DNA from 3 places in the Marinomonas sp. genome. Region 1 is predicted to be linked to each of the others. Evidence: predicted binding sites of a transcription regulator. Region 1 holds the regulator's gene; each other region holds the start of a gene.

Region 1 (11,010 bases):
ATAAACAAAACTAAGTGACTACCTTTAAAAATACATAGAAAGTGAATTTTTACCTACTTTTGTCTTATATTGTCCATTTTTAATGCGATAGTTGCCTCCTTATAGTAGTATAGGCGCGTTTTGTTTATAGCGTATTTATGATGGATTTATCTACTCGACCTAAAGAAAAATTAGAGCTGAATAAGCTCCAAAAACGCCTTCGCAGATTAACTGGCCAAGCTATTGCTGACTTCAATATGATTGAAGAGGGTGATAAGGTTATGGTGTGTTTATCTGGAGGAAAAGACTCTTACACTATGTTGGAGATTTTGCGAAATCTGCAAGCTAGCGCACCTATTAGCTTCAGTATCATTGCAGTAAATCTTGATCAGAAGCAACCCGGTTTTCCAGAGCATATTTTACCTGCTTATCTGGAAGAGCTAGGAGTGGATTTTCATATATTAGAACGTGATACTTACAGTATTGTAAAAGAGATCGTGCCAGAAGGAAAAACCACATGTGGCTTATGCTCTCGTTTGCGCCGAGGTTCTTTGTACGGTTTCGCAGAAGAAATTGGGGCAACTAAAATTGCGCTTGGCCACCATAGAGATGACATTCTTGAGACATTGTTCTTAAATATGTTTTTTGGTGGTAAATTAAAATCTATGCCGCCAAAGTTATTAAGCGATGATGGAAAGCATATCGTTATTCGCCCTCTAGCTTACTGTAAGGAAGAGGATATTGAAGCCTTCGCTAAAATGAAGGAATATCCAATTATTCCTTGTAACCTTTGTGGTTCACAAGAGAATCTACAGCGGCAGGTTGTAAAGGATATGTTGCAGAAGTGGGAAAAAGAATTTCCAGGAAGAACAGAGACAATGTTCTCTGCTATACAAAATGTAGTACCATCTCACTTAGCAGACACAAACTTATTCGACTTTAAAGGGTTGAAGCAGTCGCCAGCGGCTTTTGACCGATTAAATATTATTTCATTATAGGATAATAGAAATGAACTTTACTCATAAAACCCTATTACTAGCCGTCGGTATTTTAGGATCGTCAATCGTTAATGCTTCAACTGCTGATGTAGCATTAACCAATGAGACCGTGAAAGGTGGCCTGAATTTCAATATGGGAACTTTTGGAATAGGTGCAGGAATGTCCTATGATAAAGACAAAAGTGTCACTACCGCACATATAGGTTTGGGCGTTGAAGATTCAGATACCAGCGGTCCATTGCAGGTTGGTCTTGGAGTGCGATTGTACGGTGTAGATGCTGACCTAAAAGATAACGATGATGTATCTGTTGCTCTTGCTTTAGGTGGCTGGTATCGCTACACACTTCCTCAAGCAAACCGTCTAAGTATCTTTGGTTCTTTATATTACGCACCTCAGGTTTTGTCTTTCACTAACCTTGATCACATGTATGTCTACGAGCTTCGTGCAGAGTACATGACTATGCGAAATGCACGAGCCTTTATTAGTTATGGCAAAACAGAGATTATTTATGACAACGATACTCGCAAAGAAGCAAATAATGGCTTTGCTATTGGTGCAACTGTAGATTTCTAATCTGCAAAGTGTAGCAATTTGATAAATAAAAAAGGTGGCTTGAAAGCCACCTTTTTTATTTATATAACGATATTATTCACCATCATAAGCGCATAGGCTAAAAACGGGAATGTCATTATCTCTCAGCTTCTGGCTTCCACCTAGATCAGGCAGATCTATAATAGCTGCCACTTCTTTGATGTTAGCGCCTTGATTGGTCAATAGTTTAATTGCTGCCAATAGAGTGCCGCCAGTAGCGATCAAGTCATCAAATAACAATACCTCATCACCCGCCTTAACTGCGCCTTCTTGAATCTCTAGCTCGGCTTCACCATATTCCAATGCGTATTTCTGTGAAATCGTTTTACCTGGAAGCTTACCTTTTTTACGAACCAAGATAAGTGGCTTTTGTAGTTCATAAGCCAAAACAGCGGCAATCAAAAAGCCACGAGCATCGATGCATGCTATGTGAGTAATATCACTAGCTATGTAGCGATGCACATAAGCATCCACAACCATTCTCATTCCTTTAGGGTCACTAAAAATGGGGGTGATATCTCTAAAGCTAATGCCTTGCTTAGGCCAGTCTTCTATTGTTTGTATCAGTGATTTAACGTAAAAATCGTCGTAAAGCATTCCAGTAGAGCCTCATTTTATTAATTAAATGCGCGCGATTTTACCACAGTCACTGGCAACCCCAACGAGTTTTTGTATTTCAGGGAAGTCAATTATCTCTATTTCTTTACCATCAACATGTATTAATTCATTTTTTTGAAAACGAGTAATAACTCGACTAACCGTTTCAACCGCCAGACCAAGGTAATTACCAATTTCACCGCGAGACATGGATAGACGGAATGAGCTCGCTGAATAGCCACGTTTTTTGAATCGATTAGATAGATTCAATAGGAAAGAAGCGACTTTTTCATCCGCATTCTTTTTCCCCAACAAAACCATCATCTGTTGGTCGTCGGATATTTTTCGACTCATCACCTTAAATATTTGATGCTTCAAAGAAGGAATCTGTGAAGATAACTCTTCAAGATGGCTAAAAGGAATCTCGCACACTGTTGTGGTTTCCAACGCCTTTGCAGAAACAGGGTAGACGTTTGAATCAATGCCGCTCAAACCAACTAGTTCACTTGGGCAATAAAACCCCGTGATTTGCTCTTCACCAACTGAAGTGATGTTAAACGTTTTTAAAGTGCCGGAGCGAACAGCGTAAACGGAATCAAACGCATCACCTTGTCGAAATAAAAATTCGCCTTTTTTAAGTGGCTTTTTTCGCTCAATAATTTGATCTAGTCGATTGATATCTTCATCTGCCAATGCAATTGGAAGGCAAAGAGCACTTAAGCTACAGTTTTGACACTGCGAAGTAAGCGTACTATTGAATCGTGACTGTGTGTGTGTCATTGACATTTGAATCTCCCTGATCTCGATCTATATAACTTTTGAGTATTTTATGGCGCTATTAAGATATTTATCAAAAACCATACAAATACAGCGAATTAGTAATCTACCGCGTTCTGTCACTTTAATAGTGGTCTGCATTCCACTACGATTAATATCCAACATATCATCTTCCACCATGGGTGTTAGATTTTGTACCTCTTCAGCAAAATATTCAAAGAAGCGAATATTGTATTTTTGCTCAATGCTAGCAGCGTTCAACTCAAATTGTGAAGTTAACGTCATTATAACTTGATGTCGAATTCTATCATCTAGATCGCTAATATATCCTTTAGCGATTGCCAGTTGACCTTTCTCAATACTACTCCTATAAATTGATAAGTCTGTATGGTTCTGAATATAAACACCATTTAAATCACTGATAGCAGAAACTCCAAAAGCGACTAAATCGGTACCAGCATGCGTCGTATAGCCCTGAAAGTTACGCTGTAGCTTGCCTTGTTTTTGCGCTATTGCCAGACTATCTGTCGGCTTCGCAAAATGGTCCATGCCGATATATTCATAACCAGCAGAGATCAAATGCTCGATGCTCATTTTTAACAAGTCAAGCTTCATGCTTGATAATGGTAGACTTTCATCTGAAATGCGCTTTTGCGCTCTAAACCGATCCGGTAGATGAGCATAATTAAAAAGCGATATTCGCTCTGGCGATAATTCAACCACTTGATCTAGTGTCTTTTTAAAACCTTCAATTGATTGATAAGGTAGACCATAAATCAGATCGAAATTAATGGATTTAATGCCTAGTGCTCGAGCATCTACAACTAGATCCGCTACCATCTGGATAGGCTGAACCCGGTGAATAGCTTCTTGTACCTTGATGTCAAAGTCTTGCACACCAATGCTAATTCGATTAATTCCTTTTTCAGTTAACAATTTCAGCTTAGATCGACTAATTTCTCTAGGATCTATTTCGATACTATAATCTTGTGTTCCGTCGTTAATTAAATTGAAATGTTGTTGAATATTGTCAAACAGCACATCAATTAATTCTTCTGTTAAAAAAGTAGGTGTGCCGCCACCGAAATGCAACTGAGTTACCTCTCTAGTGTGATCGAGCATGAGGCTGCGTAATCTCATTTCCTCACCTAGCAACTCAACGTATTCAGCACCTTTTTCATACTTCTTAGTCACAATTTTATTGCAAGCGCAGTAATAGCAAAGATGAGCACAAAACGGAATATGAAAATATAGACTAAGAGGTGCTTCGGAAGGCATTAACATCTTATCGATAAGCGCAATTTTACTAATACTTGAGTCGAATTGTGGTGCCGTTGGGTAAGATGTGTAGCGAGGCCCAGATAGGTCGTACTTAGCAATAAGTGAAGAATCCCAAATCATGATGTGTTCCTATTAAAATTTCTAATAGGAGTTTACACTTTAGTGAAAAGCCATTTGCTGACCCAGATCAAGGATTTCCATACTGTAGATAAAACCTTTTCCTGCATTGTCGGCAATAATACCTCTAGCAAGGTTTTAACCGTCTTCCTATTCTGATCTAATAACATTTCTGACTCTTATGGACATGAATCCTCTTCCTTTTTATCTCGCTCACGGTGCTGGCGCAGGTCACAGCAGCACTTTTTTAACACTGCTTTGCAATGCTATATCCGAGCAACGACAACAGGTTGTCATACCAGTAACTTTTTCATACATGCAAGAACAAGAACGTACCGGAAAGAAAAGGCCGCCACCGAGGTTTACCACTCTTGTTCCTGAGTATGCCGAGTGCATTGCGAATGAAAAAAACTGTATTGTCGCAGGAAAATCCATGGGTGGGAGAGTCGCTACACAACTCTCGGATCTTCCTATGGTGAAGGCTATCGTCTGCTATGGTTTTCCTTTCTATCCGGCAGGAAAGCCTGAAAAACACCGTCTTGCTTTTCTTGATGAATTAAAATCGCCATGCCTTATTATTCAAGGGACTAGGGATCAACTTGGTTCCTATGAGTGGGTAAGTCAGCAATCCTTACCAGAGAATGTAGACATTATTTGGGTAGAAGGTGCAGATCATGACTTTAAAGCCTTAAAAAAATACAATACCAGTATCGAAGATACGATTTTAGAAATAGCAGCCTACACCAAAAATTGGCTAGAAAAGAATATCGAAACCGAAGCTTAACTTATTGAGAGAAATATTATGGAACACCAAGCGCTGCTTGATGCAACAAATTTACTTTGCCCCGAACCCGTTATGATGCTTCATGTAGAGATGCGAAAACTTTTGGCAAAAGATGTACTAAAGGTTATTGCAACTGATCCATCAACGACAAGAGATATCCCTAAATTCTGCCAATTTCTTGGTCACAACCTTATTAAGCGTGAGCAAGAAGGGGATATTTATTATTATTGGATCGAAAAGAAAGAAGCCTAGTTTGAGCATTAAAACCCCAAATTATATATAATTTGGGGTTTTAATGGGTTGATAAAATTAATTTTGGCTAACTTAAGCCACTTTTAGCTTTTTAGATTGATCTTTTTGACCAAGAACAGCGCTTTGGTAAGTCTGCGAAAAGCTAGAAAATGCAACGTCAATATCTAACCGTAGCTGGCGAGCAACATCATTAGACGAGATTAAGCCACGTATTGCTTTCGTGCCTTCATCAATAACAAGCAAATGTTGTAGTTTATTATTTCGTTGGCTAAACAAGAGTGACTCGATATCTGAATGTTTAAGGGATGTGTAAGATAGGGCAAGCAATGCTTCTTTCGCCCTCATCAAGTCAGCAACCATCAACTCTGAGCGTTGAAAGCCATTAGCCACTTGTTTGATAAACACATCTTCAGATAAATCTTCAAGACTAATAACGCCAACAAAGTGATTGTCAGTATCTACTACGATTTTCATGCGTACATGTTCTTTTCTCATCAACTGAACTAATTCATCAGCACGAGTATTAGATTCAATCACTCGTGGACCCGCGGTCTGGAAATCAGTAAAAACGGATAAAGCAGGAGAATAAAGATTTATGTTTTCTGTAGTGGCCGGCCAAGTAAGAGCGTTAACGTCTTTTGTAGATACGTAAGTTAATGTTTTCATGATAAATCCCCAGCGTAATAATAAAAAATATAGACAGATATTGGGTGAGTTATATCAATGAAACAGGCGGGGCTCTTGGGTTGATGTTACCACTGATTTTAGTAATAACGGGTAAGCGGTAATGTAGAAAAGGTGTAGGAGTTAAAGTAGAAACTTGGGTGCGAAACCGAATAAATATGACACAACCGCTGTCTGAACCATTGCCTTGATCTGGGACAACGACTTCGTCACATTTTTGCTCTACATTAGGTTCCAGCCAACGAAATTGATTTGCCTCTTGAGCATTGGCGCGCTGAGATATCGTCAATAAAGACGACACTATTACGGCAATGATCATTAGCAATTGAATTTTCATGGCAACACCTAGTCCTTGTTCTATCTAATAAATATAGGCTTGCTCCTGCTTAAATCCCAGTCTTTTTTACAAAATGCCGCATTTTTTCACGATCAAACACTTTGACTAACAATTGTGATGCAAATAAGGGAGCTCAATCCAAAGCACAGGTAATAGCTTATTTCATGACCTTTTTAATGAAGTGAGTGTCAGACACACATCGACAAAAAAAGAGCATTGCTGTTTAACAACAATGCTCTTTATAAATTCAGCTCTTTGTTTTGTAAGCAGTTTATGCTGGAAGCATAATCGTTGCTTCGCCTGTTACAACCACTTTTCCGTCACATTCACACACTGTTTTTAGCGTCGCTCGGCGACGGCGTTCGTTAATATCTGTAACCGTTACTGTGGTAACCACTTCTTGTCCAACAAAAACCGGAGAGCGGAATTTCAATGTTTGTTCTAAATAAATACAGCCAGGTCCTGGTAATTGAGTGCCAATGGCTGCAGAAATAAAGCCAGCGGTCAGCATGCCATGAGCAATTGGCTTACCAAAAGAAGTTGTTGCTGCGTAATCTGCATCTAAATGAACAGGGTTTGTATCGCCCGTAACGTCAGCAAAAGCCTGCACATCTGCTTGTGTTACCACCTTGCGATATTCGACACTTTGATCAATTGAAAGCTGCTCTAAAGTATAACCAGTCGTCATTACCAATCCTTATTTTGTCATTTTCGGTTATGGTACACTTTCGCCTGATTATTCTTAAGAGGTATCTATGGTTAAATTGGTGATTTTTGATTGGGACGGTACCTTGTTCGATTCCATTGACACTATATGTCACAGCATGTTGCAGGCTGGCCACTTGGCAAACGCACCAAAAAGAGTAAAAGACGATATAAAAAACATCATTGGTTTGTCCCTTGATAAAGCGGTTGATACGGTTTGGCCAGAGCTATCTTTAAATGAACAAAATGCAATCATCGAACACTACAAAACTATTTATGTAGCAGCTGATCAAACGCCACCATTAGCTTATCCCGGCGTTATTGATGTACTAAACAAACTACAAGTCACAGGCATGCAAATGGCAGTGGCGACAGGCAAAAGTCGCCGAGGGCTTGAAAGAGTATTGTCTCTAACTAATACAAGAGATTACTTTGTTGCATCCCGCTGTGCCGACGAAGCATTATCAAAACCACATCCACTAATGCTAGAGCAAATATTGACGGAGCTAAATATTTTACCTGAGCACGCCATTATGATTGGCGATACAGAATATGATCTAATCATGGCAACTAATGCAGGAATGAAAAGCATTGGAGTAACGTACGGTGCGCATCAAGAAGAGCGATTAAGAGCTTGCCAACCGCACGCGCTAATAAACGATTTTAATCAATTATCAAACATTTTAGGGTTATAGAAAATGAGCTGGACAGAAGACGAAGATCGCAAGCAGTCACTTAATGAAGAAACCTCAAGCGAGCATGTGAAGGCTGAGAAAAAAACTGAAATAGAGGTCACTGATCCAAATAAAGAGATTTGGTCATTACTAGAGAAAACACTCAGTGATAATCTTATTGAGAAGCGTCGTTCTAGACGTTGGAGAATATTTTTCCGTTTCACCACGCTAGCCATTTTCTTGGCAGTGATTGGTGGTTGGTTTGCAAAATCCAACTTTCAAGACGTCAGTATAGAAGGTGACGTCGTTGCCATGATTCCAATGCGTGGCGTTATCGGTGCCGATAACGAGATTGAATCTTCTGAGTTTGTTGGCTTGCTTGATGCCGCTTACCAAAACTCTCGTCTCAAAGGTGTGGTCATTGAAATGAACAGCCCAGGCGGAAGCCCAGTTCACTCTGGCATTATTTACGACGCTATTCGCTCCAAAGAGCAAAACTATCCAGACATTCCGGTTCTAGTGGTTGTTGAAGACATGGCCGCTTCAGGTGGCTACTACATAGCTTCCGCCGCAGATGAAATCTACGCTGATAAAGCCAGCTTAGTTGGTTCAATTGGTGTTATTTCTTCCGGTTTTGATGCTTCCAATTTGCTCGAAAAAATTGGTGTAGAACGACGCACTTTCACGGCAGGTCGTAACAAAGCATTTCTTGATCCATTTGCTCCAATGACCGAAGAAGCAAAAGTGAAATGGCAAGCAGTATTAGATGAAACTCACCAACAGTTTATCAATGCTGTAAAAGAAGGTCGTGGTGATAGACTCGTTATTACGGATGATGTCTTCTCAGGCATGGTGTTTACCGGTTCACAAGCCATCAAGATTGGCCTGATCGATGGATTGGCGAGCGTCAACGAAATATTAGATGCGCGTTTCCCTGATGCTGAGCCTGTAGTTTTTGAACCAAAGCAGGATTCATGGAAAGAGCTGGCCAAAGAGTTTGGTGTTGAAATGGCAACACGAGTTATCAACACTACCAGCATTCAATAAATATCTGCTCAAAACCTCTAAGCTCCTACGGGAGCTTTTTTATTGTCTAAAATATATCAATGAACAAAATAAAAGCGGCAAGCAGATTCGTCGTGATGTTTTATAGTTAAGATATATTTGATAATATAAATCCATTATTTATCTTATTTAGATCTTTAACGATTATTAGGATGTGAACGATGGCTCGCAAAGCAAACATAGCAAGAGAGGAAATTAACCAAGCCTGCTGGGAGTTAATCGAAAAAAACAGCTTTCCAAATATTCCTCGCTTAACTGAGTATTTTCTGCAAAAGGACGGTCGGCGCTGCTCAAACACTACCTTCCTAAATGCGATCACCGACTGGGAAGAAGCCTACAAAGAACAGCAACAACATGAGTTAAGCGAACTCAATGATGTATTGCTTCCTGTCTTTAAACGTTTCTCAAGAGAAGTAACTCAAAATCTCGGAAAATTGCTCGATGAGAAATCATCCGAAATTGAGCAACACCAAATACTCAAGCAAGAGGCGACACAAAGCGGCTATCTGTCTTTATCCTCGGCTTTGGTTGAATTGCAAAAAGCACACGATTTATTAACGGCAGAGCACAAGAAAGTAAGTGACGAAGCTGAGACGTGTAAACAGCAATTTGCCTTTAGTGAACAAAGATACCAAGAAGTGATCGCTCAAAACGCAGTACTGGCACGCCAGATTAAAGAAGAACAGAAAGAAAACGCCGAACTCAGAATTAACCTTGCCCAAAAAGAAGTGGACCTAGCCAAACAAGACAATCAACTTTCACAATTAGCACAAGAAAATCAAAAACTTGCCACCACTCTGCAAGAAATCCAAAACACCAAAGTAAAAGAAGAGGCTGACCAGTGGCAAATGGTGGCGAATAAATTCGACGAACTCACCAACTCAATGAAAACCATGCAACGCAAAGATAGAGGCTCGAAACAATAACCGTTATAATGCGTCACTCGCTATATCCGCGCATTCATAATTAAGAAGAGAAGATGAGCTACAAACAATCAGCCGTTCGAGATTTAACCACCATCAAAGACTTTATCCGTTGGACATTCAGCCGCTTTAAACAGGCAGACTTGTTTTACGGTCATGGCACAGACAACCCATGGGATGAAGCCGTTCATCTTGTTATGGGCGCGTTAAAACTTCCGCTCGACTTTGATCGTGATATGTTGGATTGCGCGCTGTCATACAATGAAAAGAAACACATTCTAAAACTAGTACAAACTCGCATTACCAAACGTGAGCCGCTTCCATACCTTTTAGGCGAAGCTTGGTTTATGGGATTGCCGTTTAAAGTCACCAAAGATACATTAATTCCGCGCTCTCCGATTATTTCTCTATTAGAAAGCGAATTTGCACCTTGGCTTAAAACCTATCCGTTGAATATTTTAGATATGTGTACCGGATCTGGCTGTCTAGGCATTGCTGCCGCATTAGTGTTTGAAGACGCAGAAGTCGATATTTCAGATATTAGTGGCGCGGCACTCTTAGTTGCCAATGAAAATATTCTGCGCCATCAAGTGGAAGACCGAGTTCATGCGATTCATTCGGATATGTTTAAAGGCTTAGTAGGCAAACAATATGACCTGATTATTTGTAATCCGCCTTATGTGGATGCCGAAGACTTTGAAAACGCTCCAGCAGAATTTCATAATGAACCTGAATTAGCCTTAACATCCGGTGAAGATGGCCTTAATTTCACCCACGAATTTTTAGCCCAAGTCGCGCATTATCTGCAAGATGACGGTATATTAATATACGAAGTAGGAAATACCGAAACAGCTTTACAAGCCGCTTACCCTAACATTCCTTTTATGTGGGTTGAATTAGAGCAGGGTGGTAATGGTGTTTTTATCCTAACTAAAGAACAACTTAGCGAACTATTACAAGAGCAGAAATAAACTATGTCTGGTAATACATTTGGAACTCTTTTTAAAGTCACCACGTTTGGTGAAAGTCATGGTCTTGCGCTTGGCGCCATTGTGGATGGTTGCCCACCAGGCATTGAAATTTGTGAAGCTGATTTACAGCGTGATTTAGATCTGCGTAAACCTGGTACATCGAAGCATACAACACAACGTCGTGAAGCTGACGAAGTCAAAATCATGTCGGGTGTTTTTGAAGGCAAAACCACGGGCACACCGATTGGTTTAATAATCGAAAACACCGATCAGC
Region 2 (11,010 bases), 2.5 Mb from region 1:
ATTAAGCAACACCCTAACCAACAAGCAAACAGCCTTTGCACGCATCGTCGACAAACTCAACCTTGTCAGCCCGCTTAATACTTTGGCTAGAGGCTACGCCATTGCATCAAAAGACAAGCAAGTGATTCGCTCCGTCAAGGACGTTAAAAATGGTGATGCTGTTTCGGTAAGGGTGCAGGATGGAGTCATTTCGTGTGACGTAACATCAAGTCAAAGCTAACAATATGCTCCAGTAAGTTTGTACCAAGCTCAATCAATAAGACTTGGTACAGACCATTAAATGCCATCACGTCACTTTGAACAACTCGACTTTATCTTTTAAGTGTCTCATCTCTTCACCAATGGCATTGGTTGCTGCTCGACTTTGATTGAATAATTCGGCTGTCTGCTCGCTTTGTGCCGCCAACATAGATAAATGTTGGTTAATATCCTCCACAGAAGCATTTTGAATACCCGCCCGCTCGGCGACCTGCTCACTCATATCGAATAGTTGCTGCAAGAAGACATCAAGCGTATTTACTTTTTCTGACACCAGCTTTTGACTGTCTAGGGTCTGAATACTTTTCTCACAGGCAACATCCATCTGTGATGTCACTTGAGTCGATGCACTTCTCAGCTGAGTAATGATACTTTGAATTTCATTGGTGGATTCGCTGGTTCGTTGCGAAAGCATACGAACTTCATCCGACACTACCGCAAAACCGCGACCATGCTCGCCCGCCCGAGCCGCTTCGATTGCCGCATTAAGAGCAAGCAAATTGGTCTGTTCTGAAATTGAGCTGATCACATCCAAAACAGAGACAATCTTCTCTATGTTGTCATTCAACTCGGTCAAACTGGTTTTGCTTTGTAACATATCGACTTCGAGCGCCTCTAGGAAAAGCAAACTACTCTGAACTTCTTTATTCGCTTGCTGAAGCTCCGCATTACTTTGATCCGACAACTCACCCGCTTTGGTGGCTAAATCTTTTACCTGCGCACTCTGCTCAGTGATGTCTTGGGTAGAGTTAAAGATCTGATCTACAGATTGCTTCTCAGCCTCAGAGGCTTGGGAAAGTTCATCCACCTGTTGATGCAAACCAGCAATAGCACCATCGGTCGTTTTAACGGCATCATTCACAGTCAAAAGCGAACTTTTCAAAGTTGATAGCAAGGAGTTAACCGCATCAGCCAAATCACCAATTTCAGCCTTGTCAGAACTTTTAACTTGATAATTGAGATCTAAGTTATCAGAAACATAACGAACATCCTTGCCAATAGCGACAATAGGACGAGTCAGCGAGCCAATAACGAAATGAAGAATGAGCAGAGAAATTAGAATAAAAACGATAGAGTAGAGAAACGCATTCTGTAACTGTGAATAAATCGGCGTCATGATCTGCTGTTTCGGCACCGCGAGCATAATGAACCTGTCTAACACTGGAACCCACAAAGAACCAAGATAAAAGACCTGTCCATTAATGGTCACATCATCCAACACCACCTCGCTTTTATTACCCAATAGGTTAACAATATGATTTTTGTCGATTAACTCCATAAATGGAGAATCGCCTTTCGCTTGAATCACACCATCACTTGTTACCAACATCGCACGGCCCTGCTGACCGACTTGGAGCTTCTGAACCATATTAATCAGCTTATCGGCATTAATTCCTAAGCCAGCTACCGAAAAAGGTTTATTGGTATTCGGATCTATAGAATCACTACGATAGTTAATAAACAGCATCGAATTTTCATACTGCAAATTCAATTCATAGTCATGACCCGTAGCCAAGAAGTTTGGATAAAACTCTTTGTATGGATAGTCTGATAGCGGCGTCCTAAAAAAGTCTTTTTCATAGCCAAAATATTCCAAACCATTTGGGCCATTTAATACATAAAAAGTCGAGTCACTTCCTGCGATCTCTTTCACGGATTTCAGCTTAGCTGCTATAAACGCAATCTGGTTATCTGGCGCGCCTTTACTCACCCAATCTTCAACGAAGTTGTCGTTTGTCATCAAATGAGAGGCTGTAATTAACGGAGTAATTTCTGTACTGATTTGCGAAGCTAGATTACTGAGATGGGTTGGTAAAACTTCTTTTTTTAACTGTTCTAGTTCTGTGTCTAGTGTGGAAAGAGCCTGAGTACTGACAGAAACAACAGTACTAACAACAAGCAACACAGCAAGCACAGAGAACATGCGACTTCTAATGGATAGACTTTGCCACTTCATAATAACGTCCTTATTATTCATTCTTATTGTAAAGTTATCGTCAAATACTACACCTCAGTTAATGACAAAAACAAAACAATTTTCTGATTGTAAATAACAAAGCTATTAATAATCGAAAACATTGACACCCATCAAGAAAAAATTCATCTCTGAGAATCTTCACAACCCATAGCGCTCGATTTTCTTAATCAACCCTTGCCGAGAAATACCCAGTTGTTTGGCGGCTTGGGTGCGGTTACCTTGATTCTTATCTAAGGCTTGGGTAATCAAACGAATTTCAAGGTCACGCACCTGCTCATCCAGCGAAGCGTCACTTGTTGGTAAATTAACCGACGTTGGGCGAATTTTTTCGCCACTTGGGTACAATAGTTGAATATCTTCCATGGTAATTTGCCCTTGCGGACAAATAGATGCGACGCTTTCCAGCGCATTTTTCAATTCCCGCACGTTACCGGGCCATGTTTGATCTCGGAACCATTGCACCGCTTCAGGACTGAGCTGTAATTGCTTAGTTTGCTGACTTTGCAAGCGCTGTAGAAATGACTGTAGTAACACAGGAACATCTTCGAGTCGCTCCGACAACGCTTGGGTTTCAATATTGACACCTTTAATGCGGTAATACAGATCTTCTCGAAAACTGCCTTCTCGGACTTTTTCAAGTAAGTCTGCATTGGTCGCAGAGATCACTCGAATGTCGATGTGCTTCTGCTCTCGTCCTCCCACAGGAAAGAAGGTACCTTCCTGCAACACGCGCAGCAACTTGACCTGCATGGCTAATGGCATTTCGCCGATTTCATCCAAGAACAAAGTACCGCTATCGGCCAAACTCAATAAACCTACCTTGTCTTTTTCCGCCCCAGTAAACGCGCCTTTCACGTAACCGAACAACTCGCTTTCTAATAAATCCGCTGGAATCGCGCCGCAATGCACAGAAACAAACGGCTTGGCTGCGCGATGACTCAAGTCGTGCAAGGTACGCGAAATGACTTCTTTACCGGTTCCCGATGGCCCAGTCACCAAGACCCGTACATCCGTCGGTGCGATTCGCTCCACCAGCGCCCTGACCTTTTGCGAACTCATCGAATGACCGATATACGCAGACGCACCTTGGGAGGAATTACTAACTTGCTTGAGCTGAGTCAGCTCTCGTTCTAAGGTGGTTTTGGTGATCGCTCGGCGCACTACAACCGCTAACATATCTGGGTCAATAGGCTTGGCAATAAAATCCCATGCGCCAAGTTCAATGGCTTTAAGCGCCAAATCCCTATCCGCATGGCCAGTAATAATAATCACCGGACGACCAGCAAAATCGTCCATAGCATTCAAGGTGACTTGCGGGTCAAAATGCGGCGGCATGGACAAGTCTAATAGCACTAAATCCGCATCAAACGACGCCAACGCTTTCCGCGCTTCGTCTAGGCTTCCCGCCGTTTTGACATGGTAATCTTGATTCGCCAACCAGCGGCTAGCCAATTCACGAAAAGCTGGTTCGTCGTCAACTAGTAATATTTTATTTTGAGTCATGAAATTCTCTATTTGTAATCGCAGCGCCAGAAAAATGGCGAGGTAAAATAAGTTCAAACGTCACCGACCAAGCCAAATCAGAGCGGTGCCAAATCTTGCCACCATGGGCATCAACAATACGGCGTACTATTGCTAAACCAAGACCACTGCCGCCTGCTCGCTTAGTCACAAAGGGTTGGAACAAAGCCTCACCTTGTAGACTTGAGTCGATTGCTGGCCCGTTGTTATGCACTTGGATGACTATCTGTTGATCTTGTTCTTTAGCTTCAATAGATAACTTGCCATCTGGCATATTGCGCAAAAAAGACACAGCGTTATCGATCAGATTAATAAACACCTGTTGTAATCGTTGTGGGTCAGCATCCAGCTCTATTGTTTCATTTATATCTAGCTCAACCGCCACACCTTCTAGCTGAGCCTGCGCCAGAATACTCGCTATTAAAGATCGTAACGGTGTAGCGACAACTTGTAACGTCAAGCCACCGGAATACACCAACATATCACTCACCAAACGATCGGCGCGTTTAAGCTGAGTCTGAATATACTGACGCGTTTCGGCTGGCGCGTCATAGGCCGCCATTGAAATTATATTAAGTGGATTGCGTAGCTCGTGGGCCATTGCTGCTGACAAACTGCCCAACTCAACCAGATGCTGTTCGTCCATGCGTTTTCGTTCTGCCGCAGCCAAGGCCAGCGACCTTTCAAGCAAACCACAACTGGTCGAAAACAAGGACGCAAACACCTCAGCAGTCAAACGCATGCCAGGGCTGGCATCTTCCCAACCGATTAATACAAAGTGCCAATCAGAATCTGACCGAGACACTCGAATTGCCAAGGCGTCATTCTGTTCCTGAACAGGATAAGCAGAGCTTTGTAGCTGAATTGCCACACTACGCCTTATCTGTAGAGAAAGTAAACGTTCACCAATGGCGATCAGTTGCGGCCAATCTTGCGCCTCTTTTAATTGCGTTGACCAGGTATCCAACACCGCTTCGTTCAATGACGCACCGGGGTAAATAAGCCGAGAAACCAAGCGACTCAAAGGCTGATAAATGACCGCCGCGACGACCAAGATAAACAAGGAATACAACCAAAGCTGCCAACTGGGAACATTCGCTAGCGCCTGCAAACCGATGCGTCCAGACACCACGCTGATGACCGCGATAACGCAGAGAATAACCAACATCATGGCCACCCAAAGCAAGGCCCGATTGGCAAACGCATTCACTGATAAAATCTGATAGCGCACCACCGCGTAGACCAACAACAGTAAATAAGTTGGCAGCAGTAACATAGGATAAGGAAACCAGCTAATACCAAAAGAGGGAAATACAAAGCTGGTTGCCAACAACAAGCCCCAAGCCCCCACACCAAACATGGCGAGAATAGAGCGTTTCTTATTACCAGAATGTCGATACCAGCCAAACAACAGCACGCCATGAGCCAAGATGCCGATCAATACCGTATAAGCAAGATTCCACGTCCCTGCCTCGGTAAAGATAAAAAATGAACGCGTGTCTAGCGTACTGATCGCATCTCCAGCGCCGATCCACCAGCTTTGTAAAACCACTACGAAACTGGTCAGGTAAAACCAAGGCACCACTTGATATAAGCGCTCTAGCATCGGCTCTTTAACCGAGCCTGAGTTTACAAAACGAATCGCAAAGTGTAAGAAGAAGGTCGGCATCAACGGGTTAGCCAGAATGATATGAATACCAATTTGCTCGTAGCCTTGGAACAAAACCACATGCCCGAAGCACCAAATCGCCATCATGATGGCGAAACCTGCCAAGGTCTGTAGATCGCTTTGCTTTCGCGCTCGCCACAATAACCAAACCGCAACCAATACGCCGCACACGCTCGTCACAAGCATGGCAACTTCAAACATCAAGGAAAGCGTCAAAATCGTAAACCTCGTTTACACCTAAAAGTGAGAAAATCGTAAACTCTTTTTACACCACAAGCAAAAATATAAATTTTCCCTTTAAAATCAATGCTATAAATTTTACTAATAGTTGGCCTGTCCTTTGCTCTACTAAAAGCAATCTTTGATTTATATCAAACTATTATCAACTTATAGGACAAGCATCATGAATACTGGCTTTTTAATGACCGAAATCATCGCGCTTTTTAGCATTGTAGGTTTAGCACTTTTGCCTCTGGCTTTGCAGCAAATGCGTACGCTAAGAGTTAAGAGAAACGCCTAACCTTATCTATATATCTCTTAACGCTTATTGATTCCCAAGGGAGCCATTATGGACCTCGACGTCGCCATCTTATCTCGCATACAGTTTGCTTTTACTGTGAGCTTTCACATTATTTTCCCCAGCATCACCATCGGTTTGGCGACGCTAATTGCCATTTGGGAAGGCTTATGGCTTAAAACACACAACCCTTACTATTTGCAGTTGGCCAAATTTTGGATCAAACCCTTTGCCATTACATTCGGCATGGGCGTAGTCTCTGGCATCGTTTTGTCCTATGAGTTTGGTACTAACTTTTCCAAATTCTCGGAGATTACCGGCGCGGTGCTTGGGCCATTGATGGCCTACGAAGTACTGACTGCTTTCTTCATGGAAGCCGGTTTCCTTGGTGTCATGCTGTTCGGTTGGCAACGTGTTGGTCGCAAGCTGCATTTCTTCGCCACGCTCACCGTTATGGTAGGTACTTGGATTTCAGCGTTTTGGATCATTGTTGCAAACTCTTGGATGCAAACACCAACAGGCTACAAGATCATCAATGGTAAGTTTGAAGTCGAAAGCTGGATGGAAGTGATCTTTAATCCATCTATGCCCTATCGCCTTACTCACATGTTAGTTGCGTCATTAATTACCGCGACTTTCGTGGTGGCTGGTATTAGTGCTTATTACTTGTTGAAAAAGAAAAACATTCCTTTTGCGAAAAAAGGCTTGTCCATGTGCATGTGGTTTGCCTTGGTGTTAACGCCTCTGCAAGCATGGATTGGTGATATGCACGGTTTAAACGTAAGAGAACATCAGCCAACTAAATTGGCGGCGATGGAAGGCATTTGGCCAGCGGAAGAAGAAAATGTTCCGTTATTGTTATTCGCTATGCCGAATATGAAAACCGAGTCGAATGATTATGCAGTCGGTATTCCAAACCTTGGTAGCTTGATCCTGACTCACTCTTGGGATGGCGCAGTGCAAGGCTTAAAAGCGGTACCGCCAGAAGACAGACCGAATGTGCCGTTAGTGTTTTGGTCTTTCCGTGTCATGGTTGGTATTGGGGTTGGCATGATGGGTATCGCAGCGCTCGCGCTATTGTTACGCCGCAAAGGCCGCTTATATGAAAACAAAGCGTTTCTATCTCTCGTAACGTTATTTACCCCTATGGGTGTCATTGCAGTACTGACAGGTTGGTATGTAGTGGAAATCGGTCGTCAACCTTGGATTGTCTATAACCTTGTTAGAACATCCGAAATTGTATCGCCACTTCCTCCAGAACGTGTGCTCTTTACTTTGACCATGTTTGTGATCATTTACAGTTTGCTGATTGGTGTTTACCTCTACTTCATGCGCAAGCTGATTAAGAAAGGGCCGCCATCTATGGAAGCACTAGAGCAGCAACTGATTGGCATGAAAGCGCCGGGCTACGCATTGGCTTGGGTGAAGTCGCTAACTACTCAAGAACAACAATCGACAGATTTGAAAACAAAAGATCAATCAACAATAGAACAAGGAGATAAATGATGGATTTGGCTCTTTTCTACTTCCTTGTCTTAGGCTTTGCCATCTTTATGTACGTGTTACTCGATGGCTTCGACCTAGGGATCGGCATTCTCTACCCTTGGTTTAACCAAGAGGGCGAGCGCGACCATTTAATGCGCTCTATCTCACACGTTTGGGATGGAAACGAAACCTGGTTGGTGTTTGGTGGCGTGGTGTTGTTTGCGGCGTTTCCAGCCGCTTATGCTGGCATTACCTCAACCTTTTATCTGCCCATCATGCTGATGCTGTTTGCTTTGATCTTTCGTGGCGTGGCGTTCGAGTATCGTTTTAAGTCCGATACCTCTCGACCTTATTGGGATTTCGCCTTTAGCGCGGGATCTGCCATCGCGGCGTTTTGCCAAGGCATGTTGCTAGGCTCAATCGTTCAAGGCGTGCCAGTCGGTGTCGACAGCTTATCCAGCCTGCATTGGCTAACGCCCTTTTCTATCCTAACAGGGTTTGCCGTAATGGCTGGCTATGCTTTATTAGCCGCTTGTTATTTGTTTATGAAAAGTCGTGGACGCATTCAAGAACATGCCGCTAAGTTAGGTAAACGACTCTTGTTGATCACGATTTTGGCCATGGTGATCGTCAGTGTGTGGACGGTAGCAAGCCAAGTTGAAATTCGTCAGCGTTGGTTTTCGGGATTCAATTTCTTGTGGTTATCGCCCTTGCCTATTATCACCTTGGTGGTCGCTGTTTTGGCTTGGAGAGATTTAAACAGTCACGCTACAGGAACCGTTCATCATGAAGGTCGACCTTTTTGGTATGCCGCAACGCTGTTCTTACTGGGTTTTGCCGGTCTTGTGGTCGGTTTGTTTCCATATCTGATACCAAGACAATTAACCTTTATGGAAGCCGCATCGCCAGACAGCAGCTTGCTCTTCTTACTGCCAGGTATTTGCATCTTCGTGCCATTGATTTGTGCTTATACCTTATGGGGTTATCGAGTATTTGCTGGCAAGGTGGAAGATTATCAGGAGGGCTACTAATGTCATTCAAAAGCCTGAAAGAAAAAGCCGCCAAACTCAAATCTTGGCAATGGTTTTTGCTCTTATACGGAGTCGGTTTTGTTGCAGTATTAACCGCGTCTTACGGTATTAAGCTGCTGATGACTGGGTTGCCTTAAAGAGTCATAGTTACCAAGAAAATTGATAAAAAAGCGCACATTTCATTTATAGAAATGTGCGCTTTTTAGTGTCGTTTGCTTGGTATCCTAAATTATTAAGCTTCTGCTTTGATGGTATTGGGCTTTGTTTGAATACTTGCTTTGAACAGCAATCCAGCAAACAACACAATACCGATAACACGAGCGCCCAGCACGGTAATAGACGTGTCCGTTGCTGCTGCAGGCCAAGCGATTAGTACCGCTGCGACCACATAGGCCAAACGGGTAGACCAAGATAAGTTCTCACGTAACCAGCCTGAAAAGCCGATGCTCATCGATGCAGTTGCCAAGGTCGCAAACGAGATAGCAGCAATAACACTAGCAGTTGTTCCGATCAACAAAACCCCCGGCATAGTGACGAACAAGAAGGGCACCAAGAGTTTTACAAAACCCAAACGCATAGATTCAATCGCCGTCTCATTAGGATCTGCTCCGGAAATAGTAGAAGCAGCGTAAGCAGCCAATGCGACAGGAGGAGTAATCGCTGATACCAAACCAAAGTAAAAAATAAACATATGCGCCGACAAGGTTTCCATACCTAACTGTGTCATCGCCGGAGCAACCAATACCGCGAGCAATAAATACGCTGCCGATGTCGGTAGTCCCATTCCTAAGACAAAAGACGCCAACGCAGTGAGCAACAAGACAGCCCACAAATTGCCGTCGCCCAGTTCAATGATCAAACCTGACAACATCAAGCCCATACCGGTAAGATTCAATATCCCGATAATCACGCCTGCTGCAGCCACGGCAGCAACGATTGGCAAAGTTGAAGACAATGTCTCTTTACAAGCAGCTATAATATCTAGCGCATTTATACGAGTGGCTTTTTTCCAAGGACAAACTAACAAACCAGCTAGAATCCCCATCACTGCCGCTTGAGTTGGTGACTTGCCTGAAATCATCAGGCCGATCAAAACCACCAATGGAAGCAGAAGATAGCTCTTCGTTCTCAGAGTTCTTAGTAACAACTGTAAGCCCGCTTCTGTGTCTCTTGCTAAGTTAAGACGTCCTGCCTCAAGGCGAACTGAAATCATCAAGGCTAAAATATACAAAAGCGCGGGAACCAAGGCCGCCATTGCCACTTCAGCATAAGGAATCCCAATCATTTCCGCCATCAAGAAAGCCGCAGCGCCCATAACCGGCGGCATAATTTGTCCAGCGGAAGACGCAGCGGCTTCGATAGCTCCAGCCAGTTTTGCGCTGTAGCCCACGCGTTTCATCAACGGAATAGTAAAAGTACCTGTGGTCACTACGTTCGCCACAGCGCTGCCATTAAGGGAGCCAAGCAATGCGCTAGACAAAGCCGCAGATAAGCCAGGACCACCTTGCACACGCCCAGTTAAACCACGGGCCAAATCAACAAAAACCTCGCCCGTACCAATTTTAGTTAAAATGGCACCAAACAAGCCGAATAGGAAAATATACTCAACGGCGACGCCCATGGGCACACCATAAACCCCTTCAGTCGATAACATCAGAGTTGACGTCAGACGGCTTAGATCATAACCACCGTGACCATATTTACCAGGGATCAAATAGCCAAAGTACGCGTAAAGGAAAGCGAGGGCCATTAAGGTAATCAATGCCCAGCCTACCGCGATACGAACAAAAACAAACACCACCACAATGAGAGCAATAAAGATCAACCTATCTTGCTCAACCGACATAGCGCCACGCATAACAATGTCAATGTAGTAATGCCACAAATAAGGTCCAGGAATTAACGCTAATAAAGCCAATAGATAAAACGCTCCACGACCCACGACACTTTTGTATCTCAGGGCATAAAACAGCATGGCAGCCGCTGCGACTAAAGAGAAAAACGACGATCTCAATATCAACGCAGTAATGCCACCATAATACGCACCGTAAAGTACAAGACCGGCGATTCCAGCGGCGATCACACTAAACAATAAAGAGACTGCTAGACGTTCCTTGCCACCAGCGAATTTTGATTCAAGGAGCAAACTTTGAAAGCCATTGCTGGAATCTGATTTCAACATAGTAGCTCTCCTAGTTTGCGCTTACTTCGTCATAATACTTTTTCGCGCCTGGGTGCAACGCAACAGGAGTGTGTTTTGCGGTTTCTAACGAAATTGCTTTTGCTTGTGGGTGAATTTGACCTAGCTCATCTAGATGAGAAAAAATTGCCTTGGTGATATTGTAAATTTTGCTCTGGTCTTCTTTACCGCTGGTAAACAATATAGCTGGATCGTTAATCATCAAAACCTGTTTGGTTTGATCTGGGTAGGTTCCAGCAGGTAGAGAGTAAGCTTGGTAGAAAGGGTATTTTTGGATCAGGCTATCGAGTTTATTAATATCCGCTGACAACAATTTCATGTCGGTTTGTGAATCGAGATCAATCAAAGAGG
Region 3 (11,010 bases), 710 kb from region 1:
CAACACGTTCTTCGCAGAAAAAACGTATTGATCAGAAAAAGCAAAAAGGCCAAATTAAAAGTTTGCGTCGCAGCAATTGGGATTAATACCATCTGCGTTAAATAGAGGAGAGAAATATGATTGCGTTACGAAAAATGCGCCAAGAAGAGTTCCCCGCTTATTGTACTTATTTTATCGAAGACTACAGTCAAGAAATTGCTCTCAACTATGAGCGTTCTATTGAAGATGCCGTTGTAATAGCACAACAAGACCTGTCTAAAAGTCTTCCTAATGGTGTCGAAAGCGAAAATCAAGAATTGTTATGTATTGAAGCAAATATTAACAATCAAGCAACATTGATTGGTTATCTTTGGTACTCAACAAACTTTGCTGATAAAACCGTCTTTATTTGTGATTTCTATATTTCTGAGCGGTATCGAGGCAAGCAATATGGCAAGAGCACGGTGGAGTACCTTGAAAAGAGTCTGAAAAATAACGGCATTCATCACATCAAACTAAGAGTTGCTTATCATAATAAACGCGCATTTTCGCTGTATGAAAAAGTAGGCTTTGTGGTTACGGGATATAACATGTCTAAAAATATAGGTTGAAGGATGGGGAATAGATAATTATGTCCGTGAACCATGAAACTGATAAAACCATAAAAAGCCCTTGTATTCGGCATTGCTGTCTTGATGGTGACGATGTTTGTGTGGGCTGTTATCGAACCATAACCGAAATTATGGATTGGCAAAAATCGACTGAAGAACAAAAGCTTGTAGTGCTTGAAAATTGTTTAGTACGCAAAAAAAGACACGATTCCCTTTATCGATAACTCAGGATACTTCGTCCGCAAAACTTCCCGTAAATTTCCCTATAGCGACTTTTAAGATCCGCTTTGTTTTTCCTTTTTTATTTTTTCGAAGTTTTTTTACCTATTAGTGTAATAAACCAATGACTAGCCACGACTAATCTATAATTAAAACAGAGTGAGCTTGGAATATTTCAAGTTTTGGTTGTAGACGTTTTAGCAATATTGATGGGTAACTTACTTTGATCGCAGAATTACAGGCATGGCTAACATCAGGAACGGCGTCGTTGACTCTGTTGTGTGTTGGTATTGTGCTCTTGTCTTATTTACTGGAAGACCTTGCTATCGCCACGGCAGCAACCTTGTCTGCTCACGGGGAATTGCCTCCAGCACTTGCGCTGTTAGCGATTTTTGTTGGCATCGCCACAGGTGACTTAGGTTTATATATTTTGGGGCATTACACCCGCAGAGTGAGATGGCTACGTTATCGAGCCCTCACCAATTCTTCGTTTAAAGTGGTGAGAAAAAAGCTGACCCAAAGAGCGTTTTTAAATCTTTTTGTCATTCGCTTTATTCCCGGGTTAAGAACCATTGGTTTTACCTTAAGTGGCTTTCTGGCGATCTCGTTACCTCTTTTTCTAAGTGCTGTTTTGCTGGCAACGTCTATTTGGACGCTTTTGGTTTTCACGCTTATTTATCTGTTAGGAAGCAGTGTTTTTATGCAGTTATCAGAATTGAAATGGGGGCTGATTCCTCTGGCCTTCGGTGTGTTGTTCTTTATGAATCGTTTTCTTAATAAGTCTTTTACGCGAGGTGTGTCATGAGCGCCATGATAGAAGGGCAATTTATATCGCCCAATAAAATCAATGCTGGTATGCCAATACTTCAAGTCGAAGAAGAGGCGAGCATTTCGCCTTATGAATTTATGCCAACTTGGTTCTTTTATGCGCCTGTTGTTGTGCAAAGTCTGTTACTCGGTCTGCGTCACGGCGATGTGTGTTTGCCCTTAATCGCGAATCCAAGCATTAAGCTGAGCGGCATGGTCGGAGAGTCCAAAACAGAGATTCTTGATTTGGCAGGACCCATTGCCAAACAATGGATAGAACCTTTTATTACCTTGACGAAAAACCAAGACGATACCGCTATTCAGCTAGAAAATGCCTTACACGCCATGGACGCTGCTAAGTTGTCTTTTCCTATCGTGGCGAAACCAGATTTAGGGTGTCGAGGCGTGGGCGTTAAGTTGCTGAAATCGCAAGCACAGCTTTTGGACTACATTCAGAATTTCCCGTACTCCGCACGATTTCTTTTGCAACGTAAAGCACCTTATCAAGCGGAAGCAGGCGTGTTTTATGTTCGCTATCCGGGTAATGAACAAGGTGAAATTATTTCGATTACGTTGAAATACACGCCAAGCGTAGTGGGCGACGGTGTGCATAGCTTAAAAGAGTTGATCGAGCGTTGCCCACGTGCCGGTCAGTTAACCCATCTGTATTTTCCTCGTCATACGAGCAAACTCGATTGGGTTCCTGAAGCCGGTGTTGAATTTCCATTAGCATTTGCTGGCAGTCATAGCCGTGGCTCGATTTTTCGTAATGGCAACCAATACATCACGCAGGCATTAACGCGCAAATTGGATGAGATTCTAAAAGACGTGGATGGTTACTACTACGGCCGTTTGGACATCAAATTTGCCGACATTGAATCCTTTATGGCAGGTGAGAAATTTTCCATTTTAGAAATGAATGGCGCGAGCAGTGAAGCCACGCATATTTGGGATCGTAATACCAAGCTATCTGAGATCTTTAGTACTTTATTAAAACAGTATCGAATTTTGTTTGAGATCGGTGCGTTACACAAAAAGCGTGGTTTGAAGTCGCCAACGATACGTTCTCTATTAACCGCATGGCGAGAAGAGAAAGCATTAACGGAGCGTTATCCAAGTACGGATTAAGAATTGGTATTTGCGAAAAAATATAGGTTTATCAAGACAGAAAAGAGATGCCTAGTCACAAGGTGATGGTGAAAGGTTTTCTTTAGAAGGTAATTAATTATGTATTCAGTGTTAAAAAAACGAGAGGTCGAAGCGGCGCAACTCTTTGCTTACGCGCCGACAATACAAGGCTGTCTTGAGGTGTTTGCCCAAGCATCGAGTTGCTTGGAAATGTTAGACGATACGGATTACCAAGCTTCGCTCAAACCTCATGTGAGCAGCACTATTGGTGAACATTTTCGTCATTGGCTCGATGTATTTCAGGCCGTTTCTCATGCCGGCATTGTGATTGATTATAACCAACGTCGTCGTGGTCATAAGGTGGAAACCTCTCGTGAAGTGGCTTTGGCGGAAATTGCTGACTTAACAAATTGGTTAACAAGTTTGTCAGAGAAAGATCTTAAGAGAATGGTCAACATTATGACTGAAGTGTCTGTGTCTCAGAAGCAAGCTTGTTTGATGTCGTCCACATTAGAACGAGAAATTACCTTTGCGGCACTGCACGCTAATCATCACTTTGCCATGGTGAAAGTCGGCGCTAGCCTTTTGGGTAAAGCCATTGCCGATGATTTTGGCATTGCCCCAGCCACGGCTACTTTTTTACGAGGCCAATAGTTATGTGTTCAGTGTCTTGGTGGATAGACGAGGCTGGCTATCAGGTGTTTTTTAATCGTGATGAGCAGAAAACTCGCGCTCCAGCTTTGCCCCCCCAAACTTTTACCCAGCAAGGCGTAGACGTCTTGATGCCAGTGGACCCTGTCGGTAAAGGCAGTTGGATTAGCTTGAATGAGTACGGTCTGTCTTTGTGTTTGCTCAACAATTATCAGGGCATTGCTCCTCAAGGCGAGCTGATTAGTCGTGGTCAATTGCTTAAGCGTTTGTCTAGCGAAGTGAGTACCTCACAAGTTGAACGCCATTTCGCTCTGCTTACTCTTGAGCAGTTCGCGCCTTTTACCTTATTGGCGTTTGAGTTGGGAAATGCCAAGGTTCGAGAGTTTAAATGGGATGGCAAAAATGTGCAGATTAGTGACGCGGTCTCACCGCATTTCTCCTCTGCTGTGGCGTTAGATAAAGTCTCTCATTATCGGCGGTCAGTGTATGAAGAGGAAACGACAAAAACAGCGGAAGGCTTGTTGGTGTTCCATGCTCAGCATCATCCAGAGCAGTCGCACCTTTCTGTTTGTATGCACAGAGAGGATGCTGAAACGGTAAGTTTTACGCGTATTCAAGTCTCAAAAGACAATATGAAAATGAGCTATGTGCCGGGATCGCCTTGCTCTCATTTAACGCCAGAGTCTCTGGCAGCAAGGACGTATCTTTTAGTAAAACCGGTTTCCCTTGTTGGTGTTCCCTTTTAATAGCAGTTTAGGAGTTGTTATGAAGCGTTTAATGATATTTGTAGCCTTTTTTATGAGCAGTCTGGCGTTTGCGCAAGATGAAATTTATACAGGTTATTTTAGTAGTAAGGCATTGAGTGGGTACGATACAGTGGCGTACTTTACGGACCACAAGCCAGTCGAAGGCAATGCCAAATTTACAGCGAAATACAAAGGCGCAGATTGGTATTTCGTATCCCAAGAGCATTTGGATATGTTTAAAGCAGAGCCAGAGAAATACGCGCCTCAGTACGGTGGATATTGTGCTTGGGCGGTGTCTGCCAAAAATGATTTTGCCTCTGCCGATCCTAAAGAATGGGCGGTGGTTGATGGCAAGCTTTATCTCAACTATGACGACGATATTAAACACAAGTGGGATCAAGATCCGGCTTTGCATATCAAACAAGCCGATGCTAATTGGCCAAAACTCATTAGCAAATAATATTAATAAGTAAGGTTAAGAAAAAATGAAACAATCCTTAATAAAATATGTTCCAACTGTGTTTATCGCTTTCGTTTTTGTGCAGTCGTTGTTTTTTAAATTCACCGGTTCCTACGAAACGGACTATATCTTTGGCGTATTGGGGGCTTGGTCCGGTTTGGGATTCTTTGGTAATTATGGCGGCTATATCATCGGCGTTGCTGAATTGATTGCTTCTATTTTACTGTTTACTCGTTTTCATGGTCTTGGTGCTTTAATGGCAATGGGCATTATGACCGGGGCGATTTTCTTCCATCTATTTACGCCGCTTGGTGTGGTTATGCCAGAGTTTAGCGAAGCGGGTGAAGTTATCGGAAACGATGGTGGTTTGTTGTTTACTATGGCTTGTTTTGTCTGGTTGAGCGGGGCATTTTTAGCGATTCGTGACTTTCAAAACCCGCAAGGTACATTGAATAAAATCGCCCGTAATATCGTTAATCACGGAGCATAATTATGTTGGCCAGTTCTTCTCGTGTAGCAAGTCCTTTTCGTTTGCCAAGAGTCACGCCGTTTGGTATCGGGGAATCCGTCGTTGAATGGGCGACAGGGCTTGCAAAGCTGGATCGCATGTATCAAAAGCGGCCGGGTAGTCAAACCAGCTTTGAGTTCATGCGTTACACCTTAGACACATTGAACATTGATTATTCCATCGCTAAAGGCGGCCTTGATAATATTCCTCAAGAAGGCCCGGTGGTTATCGTTGCTAACCATCCACTTGGGGCGATTGAAGGTGTGGTGTTGGCGGATTTAGTAGGACAAGTTCGAACGGATGTAAAAGTTCTGGCCAATGAGTTACTTAAACGTTTACCTGAAATCAGTGATTTGTTTATTGGTGTTGATGTGTTTGGTGGCAAGTCTGCCCAACGAACCAATGCTAAAGCCATTCGTGATGCTCATCGACATTTAGCTGAGGGCGGTGTACTGATTGTTTTTCCTGCGGGAGAAGTTTCTACCTACCCAAAAATCGCTAAAGGAACAGGGCAGAACAAAAAGCAACGCACGTTGGCAGACATCGAATGGAGCCAATCCGTTGCTAATTTCTTAAAGCGCAGCGAAGCAACAACGGTGCCTATTTTTATCAATGGCAAAAACAGCGAGTTGTTTTACAGCGCCGGTCGCATTCATCCTTTGTTGCGCACTGCGATGTTGGGTCGAGAGCTGCTAAACAAAAAAGCTTCTATCATTGAAATTTCGATTGGCAGTGCCATACCTTTCTCGGAAGTGAGTCAGTTCGAGAGCAATCAAGATCTTGTCAGTTATTTACGGCTAAATACCTATTTGATGAGCCCTCAGAATGCTCAGGAATTTAGCAGTCAGCAAGGCGGTCAGGATTTACCGATTATCGCGCCACTTGATCCTATCGTGCTGGAGGAAGAAATCGCGGGCTTAGCGGACGAAATGCTGTTGCTGAAACAAGGTGATTTCAGTGTTTACTGTGCGCCGACAGAATCTATTCCTCAGTTAATCCAAGAAATCGGTCGTATTCGTGAAGAAAACTTCCGTGCCGTGGGGGAAGGAAGTGGTTTAGCCTGCGACATTGATGAATACGATGGTTATTACCATCAATTGTTCGTTTGGCATAACGTTAATAAAGAAGTTGTTGGTGCTTATCGAATGGGAATGGTGGACAAGCTCATCGAAGCGCATGGTTTAGAAGGCTTGTATTCACGCAGTTTGTTTAACTATGACCAAACGTTTATTGATAGCTTAGATAACAGCATTGAAATGGGTCGATCTGTTGTCGCCGCTAAGTATCAAAAAAACTTGAACTCTCTATTGTTGCTTTGGAAAGGCATTGCCACTTTTGCTTATCGCAATCCAAAATACACGCATTTGTTTGGCCCTGTGAGCATCAGTAATGATTACACTCATACCGCTCGTCAGTTAATTGCCGCGACCTTGTCGATCCATTATTACGATAAAGAAAAAGCCAGCTTGGTTATGCCTTCGACGCCACTACGAAACAGTGGCTCAGTATTCTGGCAGCCTAATTTGTTGTCGTCGCTGGCGAGTGTGACTTTGCTTTCAAAAGTTTTATCTCGAATGGAGCAAGGAAAAGGTCTGCCTGTGTTGATTCGTCAGTACCTAAAAATGAACGGCAAGTTGGTGTGCTTTAATGTCGATCCAGGGTTTCATAATTCATTAGATGGTTTGATTGTGGTGAATTTGAAAGACGTGCCTGTGTCAATTTTAGGCAAATACATGGGGCGAGAAGAAGCGCAAGCGTATTTGTCTGATGTACATTAATCGGCTTTAGTACGACGCCCAACGTTGTCTGTGTGGGTATAAAAAAAGAGGCAATGGAGAAGGATTTCATTGCCTCTTTTTTATTGGCTTACTTTCTTTAATAAACTCGACCCAATGTTATTGGGTCGAGTTTTTATCTTGTGAACTGCGAGTATTGATGTCGCGAACGGCTTCAATGACTTCGTTGGGATGTTGCAAGTCAATAATGTGACTCGCGCCTTGAATCCATACCACTTTCAAATCACTTTTGGTGAATAGCGTCTTCGCATAGTCGATACTCTTTGGATTCACCAAGGTGTCATCGGTGCCTTGCACAATGGTAATTGGCATGGTCAAACTGGCGAATTTAGGTTGCGCTTCTTCCAGGCTCTTAGTCAGGTCAAGTACTTCTAAATTGGAATGGTTCCACATGTCTGGGATGAGAAAACTTGGTGTCCAGTCTAATATTGTGTTGTACCAGCGTGCTTCTGCTAGAGACGGTTTAATATCCCCAGCTAAAATCACCACACCACGCACATAATCTGTATAGTTCGCAGCTAAAAGCGGCACAAGAGAAGCGCCTAATGAATGGCCGGCTAAAATGATTTTTTGTTTACCGTTTCGTTCCCAAATATTTTTGAGAACAGGGCCAAGCATGTCCGATTGAGTTTGCAGTTTTGTCGGAAAAGGTCCCGCGAAGGTTGATTTGCCCCAACCGGGACGATCAATAGAAATGACGCGAAAGTCTTTTTTGAAAGTATCTTCTAAAAAGTAACGTGCAAAAGATGACCAATCCCCTGGCGTTCCGTGTACGAACACCACGGTATCACGAGGCTTTGTGCTGGTGTCGCTACTGACATAATGCAGTTTAAATTCTCCATTAGGGCCTTTCATGTACAAGACATGATGCTCAATTAAGCCAGGCGTATTTTCTACTTGTAGGGCAATGGCTTCGTTTTCTTTGATTTCTTTCGGCATAAAGCAAGCTGTTAGCAAGGTGGCTAACGAACCGATAAAGCAGACCTTAAGGCCGGGATAAATCACATTTGACATTAATTTCATAGATTTAGGCTCTAGGATAAGGAAGAGGCTTAGGGAATTAGGATCTTCTGATCATTAATAAGGTGTTTGGTTTGACAGTAATTATACGATTTATATCCGAATGAGTGCTTATCATTTTATGTTATTCCTTTAGAACCAATTTATTTGCTCATTAAGCTAATCTTTTTTACTACTTATTTTTTTCACTCTCTTTATCTTGATCTAACGCAATGTTTCCAATCGCAACAACACTCATAATCTGGCCTTATAGTAAGCCTTGAATAGTTTGAGGCTACGGTGGGCGTTAGATAATAAGAGCACTATGGAAAGTAAAGTGTCTACAAACGCCTTTTTCTCAATCAAGTGAATGGGTTGAAGTCATTATGATTAACGAAGCGGTAGTGGATTTATCACGGTTCCAGTTTGCTCTAACTGCCTTGTACCACTTTTTGTTTGTTCCTTTAACATTAGGGATGTCTGTAATACTTGCTATCATGGAGTCGGTTTACGTCATCACGGGCAAGCAAGTTTATAAAGACATGGTGAAATTTTGGGGTAAGTTGTTTGGTATCAACTTTGCCCTTGGGGTGACAACAGGTCTTACCATGGAGTTCCAATTCGGGACTAACTGGTCTTATTACTCTCATTATGTAGGCGATATCTTTGGTGCGCCGCTAGCAATTGAAGCCCTAATGGCTTTCTTCTTAGAATCCACCTTAGTTGGTATTTTCTTCTTCGGTTGGGATCGACTAAGCAAAGAGAAGCACTTAGCAGTGACCTGGGCGGTTGCGATTGCCTCTAACTTGTCTGCACTTTGGATTTTGGTGGCTAACGGTTGGATGCAAAACCCAGTCGGTTCTGAATTCAACTACGAAACCATGAGAATGGAATTGGTTGACTTTGGCGCCTTGGTTTTCAACCCAGTTGCTCAAGTGAAATTCGTTCATACCGTTTCTGCGGGTTATTGTACCGGTGCAATGTTCGTACTGGCTATTTCAAGCTACTACCTTCTTAAAGGTCGTGATTTGCCTTTTGCACGCCGTTCATTTGCAATTGCTTCAGCCTTCGGTCTTGCCTCTGTATTGAGCGTTATCGTATTGGGTGATGAATCTGGTTATGAACTAGGTGAAGTGCAAAAAGTGAAATTGGCTGCAGTAGAAGCTGAATGGAAAACTCAAGCGGCTCCAGCAGACTTCACATTAATTGGCTTCCCGAACCAAGAGCTTCAGGAGACCGAGTTTGCGATAAAAATCCCTGCTCTAATGGGCTTGATCGCGACGCGTTCCCTCGACAAAGAAGTTGAAGGCATCAAAGAACTGAAAGAGCACAACCGTCAACGTATTATCAACGGTATCTACGCCAATCAGTTACTAGAAGAATTACGTGCTGGTACAACGGATCCTATGGTCAAAGAAAACTTTGAAAAAGTAAAAGGCGATCTAGGTTACGGTCTTTTGGTGAAAGGTTTTGCTGAAGACATGAATAAAGTGACATCTCAGCAGATTGATCAAGCGGTTGAATTCAGTATTCCGCAAGTCGCTCCGTTATTCTTCTCATTCCGCATCATGGTGGCCTGTGGCTTCATTATGTTGATCGTCTTTGCTACCGCCTTCTACCAGAATGCACGTCGTAAAATTGGTCAGAATCGTACTTTCCTGAAAATTGTCATGTGCTGTTTGCCATTGCCTTGGATCGCCTGTGAAACAGGCTGGTTTGTTGCAGAGTATGGTCGTCAACCCTGGGCGATTGGTGAAATCTTGCCAGTTAACCTAGCGGCATCTGGTTTGTCTGAAGCGGAATTGTGGATTTCTATTGTAGCCATCATCGCACTTTATACAGCCTTCATTATTGCTGAAATGTACTTGATGATTCGCTTCTCTAAACAAGGTCCTTCTAGCTTGCATACCGGTCGTTACTCGCTAGAAAAAGAAACCGATCAGCTTAAATCGCAAGAGGTGTAAGATGGATTACGAACTATTAAAAATCATTTGGTGGGTATTGATTGGCGTATTGCTAATCGGTTTCTCTATCGCCGACGGTTACGACATGGGTGTGGGCAGTCTGTTGAATGTGATCACCCGTGACGATAGTGAACGTCGTGTGATGATCAACTCCATCGCGCCTCACTGGGATGGTAACCAAGTTTGGTTCATTACCGCAGGTGGTGCGTTATTTGCCGCTTGGCCTGTAGTGTACGCGACGTCTTTCTCTGGATTCTATCTGGCGATGATTCTTGTCTTGGCTGCATTGTGGTTCCGCCCAATTGGCTTCGACTATCGTTCTAAAATAGAAACACCACGTTGGAGAAGAAACTGGGATTTCGGTATCGGCTTTGGTTCAACTGTACCACCAATCATTTTCGGTGTGGCATTCGGTAACCTGCTTCAAGGCGTACCATTCCAATTCGATGAATACATGCGTGTGACTTATACTGGCTCATTCTTTGGCTTGTTGAACCCTTTTGCTATTCTTTGCGGCTTGGTTAGCTTGATGATGATCGTGACTCAAGGTGGTGCTTGGCTTCAAATGAAAACCGAAGGCGACTTACTACGCCGAGTCAGCACTGCGACAACCGTGACATCGGTTCTTGGTGCTGTGTTGTTTATCCTTGCTGGTGTTTGGTTGGCTTATGGCATTCCAGGTTATGTCATGATAAGTGCTGTCGATGGTAATCAAGTCACTACCCCTTTGATGAAATCAGTAGAAATGCAACCCGGTGCTTGGTTGGCAAACTACAGTAAAGTGCCTTTGCTAATGTTGGCACCCGTGATTGGGATTGTAGGATTGTTGCTTGCTGCATTCGCTAGTCGAATTCAAAAAGGTGGTTTGGCGTTCTTAGGATCTTGTTTGGGTATTGTTGGTATTATCGTCACAGCGGGTGGGTCTATGTTCCCATTCCTAATGCCATCTTCTTCTTTCCCTAGCATGAGCTTGACTATGTGGGATTCAACTTCAAGTCAACATACGCTACAAATCATGTTTATCGTGGCATGTATCTTTGTACCGATTGTCTTGTGTTACACCTTGTGGAGCCATTTAGTGATGTTTGGTCGATTAAGCAAGGAACACATTGAGAAGAACAAACACTCTCTTTACTAAACTG

What was found. The regulator FNR, encoded in region 1, switches genes on or off when oxygen is low (the NO sensors DNR and NnrR bind a similar motif). The targets are predictions, from matches to a motif close to TTGATNTANATCAA.
Region 2: the regulator FNR is predicted to act here: its motif matches at 5,788-5,801, upstream of ACO05V_RS01195 (cytochrome ubiquinol oxidase subunit I).
Region 3: the regulator FNR is predicted to act here: its motif matches at 8,125-8,138, upstream of ACO05V_RS09645 (cytochrome ubiquinol oxidase subunit I).

Annotation. Positions count from the first base shown of each region.
Region 1 is NZ_OZ245329.1:2,731,176-2,742,185, forward strand. Features, by position in the region: gene ACO05V_RS13045 (SprT family zinc-dependent metalloprotease) at 1-18, shown strand, start outside; gene ttcA (tRNA 2-thiocytidine(32) synthetase TtcA) at 138-977, shown strand; gene ACO05V_RS13055 (YfaZ family outer membrane protein) at 988-1,551, shown strand; gene ACO05V_RS13060 (adenine phosphoribosyltransferase) at 1,624-2,166, opposite strand; gene fnr (fumarate/nitrate reduction transcriptional regulator Fnr) at 2,191-2,952, opposite strand; gene hemN (oxygen-independent coproporphyrinogen III oxidase) at 2,974-4,344, opposite strand; gene ACO05V_RS13075 (alpha/beta family hydrolase) at 4,529-5,125, shown strand; gene tusA (sulfurtransferase TusA) at 5,144-5,377, shown strand; gene ACO05V_RS13085 (CBS domain-containing protein) at 5,450-6,043, opposite strand; gene ACO05V_RS13090 (hypothetical protein) at 6,093-6,398, opposite strand; gene ACO05V_RS13095 (MaoC family dehydratase) at 6,670-7,086, opposite strand; gene ACO05V_RS13100 (HAD-IA family hydrolase) at 7,154-7,798, shown strand; gene sppA (signal peptide peptidase SppA) at 7,802-8,824, shown strand; gene ACO05V_RS13110 (hypothetical protein) at 9,004-9,768, shown strand; gene prmB (50S ribosomal protein L3 N(5)-glutamine methyltransferase) at 9,822-10,736, shown strand; gene aroC (chorismate synthase) at 10,740-11,010, shown strand, end outside.
Region 2 is NZ_OZ245329.1:253,116-264,125, forward strand. Features, by position in the region: gene xseA (exodeoxyribonuclease VII large subunit) at 1-220, shown strand, start outside; gene ACO05V_RS01180 (methyl-accepting chemotaxis protein) at 287-2,215, opposite strand; gene ACO05V_RS01185 (sigma-54-dependent transcriptional regulator) at 2,375-3,739, opposite strand; gene ACO05V_RS01190 (ATP-binding protein) at 3,726-5,642, opposite strand; gene ACO05V_RS01195 (cytochrome ubiquinol oxidase subunit I) at 5,995-7,449, shown strand; gene cydB (cytochrome d ubiquinol oxidase subunit II) at 7,449-8,459, shown strand; gene ACO05V_RS01205 (hypothetical protein) at 8,459-8,596, shown strand; gene ACO05V_RS01210 (TRAP transporter permease) at 8,692-10,641, opposite strand; gene ACO05V_RS01215 (TAXI family TRAP transporter solute-binding subunit) at 10,652-11,010, opposite strand, start outside.
Region 3 is NZ_OZ245329.1:2,025,759-2,036,768, forward strand. Features, by position in the region: gene arfB (alternative ribosome rescue aminoacyl-tRNA hydrolase ArfB) at 1-86, shown strand, start outside; gene ACO05V_RS09595 (GNAT family N-acetyltransferase) at 117-590, shown strand; gene ACO05V_RS09600 (DUF1289 domain-containing protein) at 611-814, shown strand; gene ACO05V_RS09605 (DedA family protein) at 1,033-1,614, shown strand; gene ACO05V_RS09610 (D-alanine--D-alanine ligase) at 1,611-2,744, shown strand; gene ACO05V_RS09615 (hypothetical protein) at 2,844-3,398, shown strand; gene ACO05V_RS09620 (NRDE family protein) at 3,401-4,141, shown strand; gene ACO05V_RS09625 (YHS domain-containing (seleno)protein) at 4,161-4,601, shown strand; gene ACO05V_RS09630 (hypothetical protein) at 4,627-5,091, shown strand; gene ACO05V_RS09635 (lysophospholipid acyltransferase family protein) at 5,094-6,887, shown strand; gene ACO05V_RS09640 (alpha/beta fold hydrolase) at 7,005-7,928, opposite strand; gene ACO05V_RS09645 (cytochrome ubiquinol oxidase subunit I) at 8,291-9,868, shown strand; gene cydB (cytochrome d ubiquinol oxidase subunit II) at 9,870-11,006, shown strand.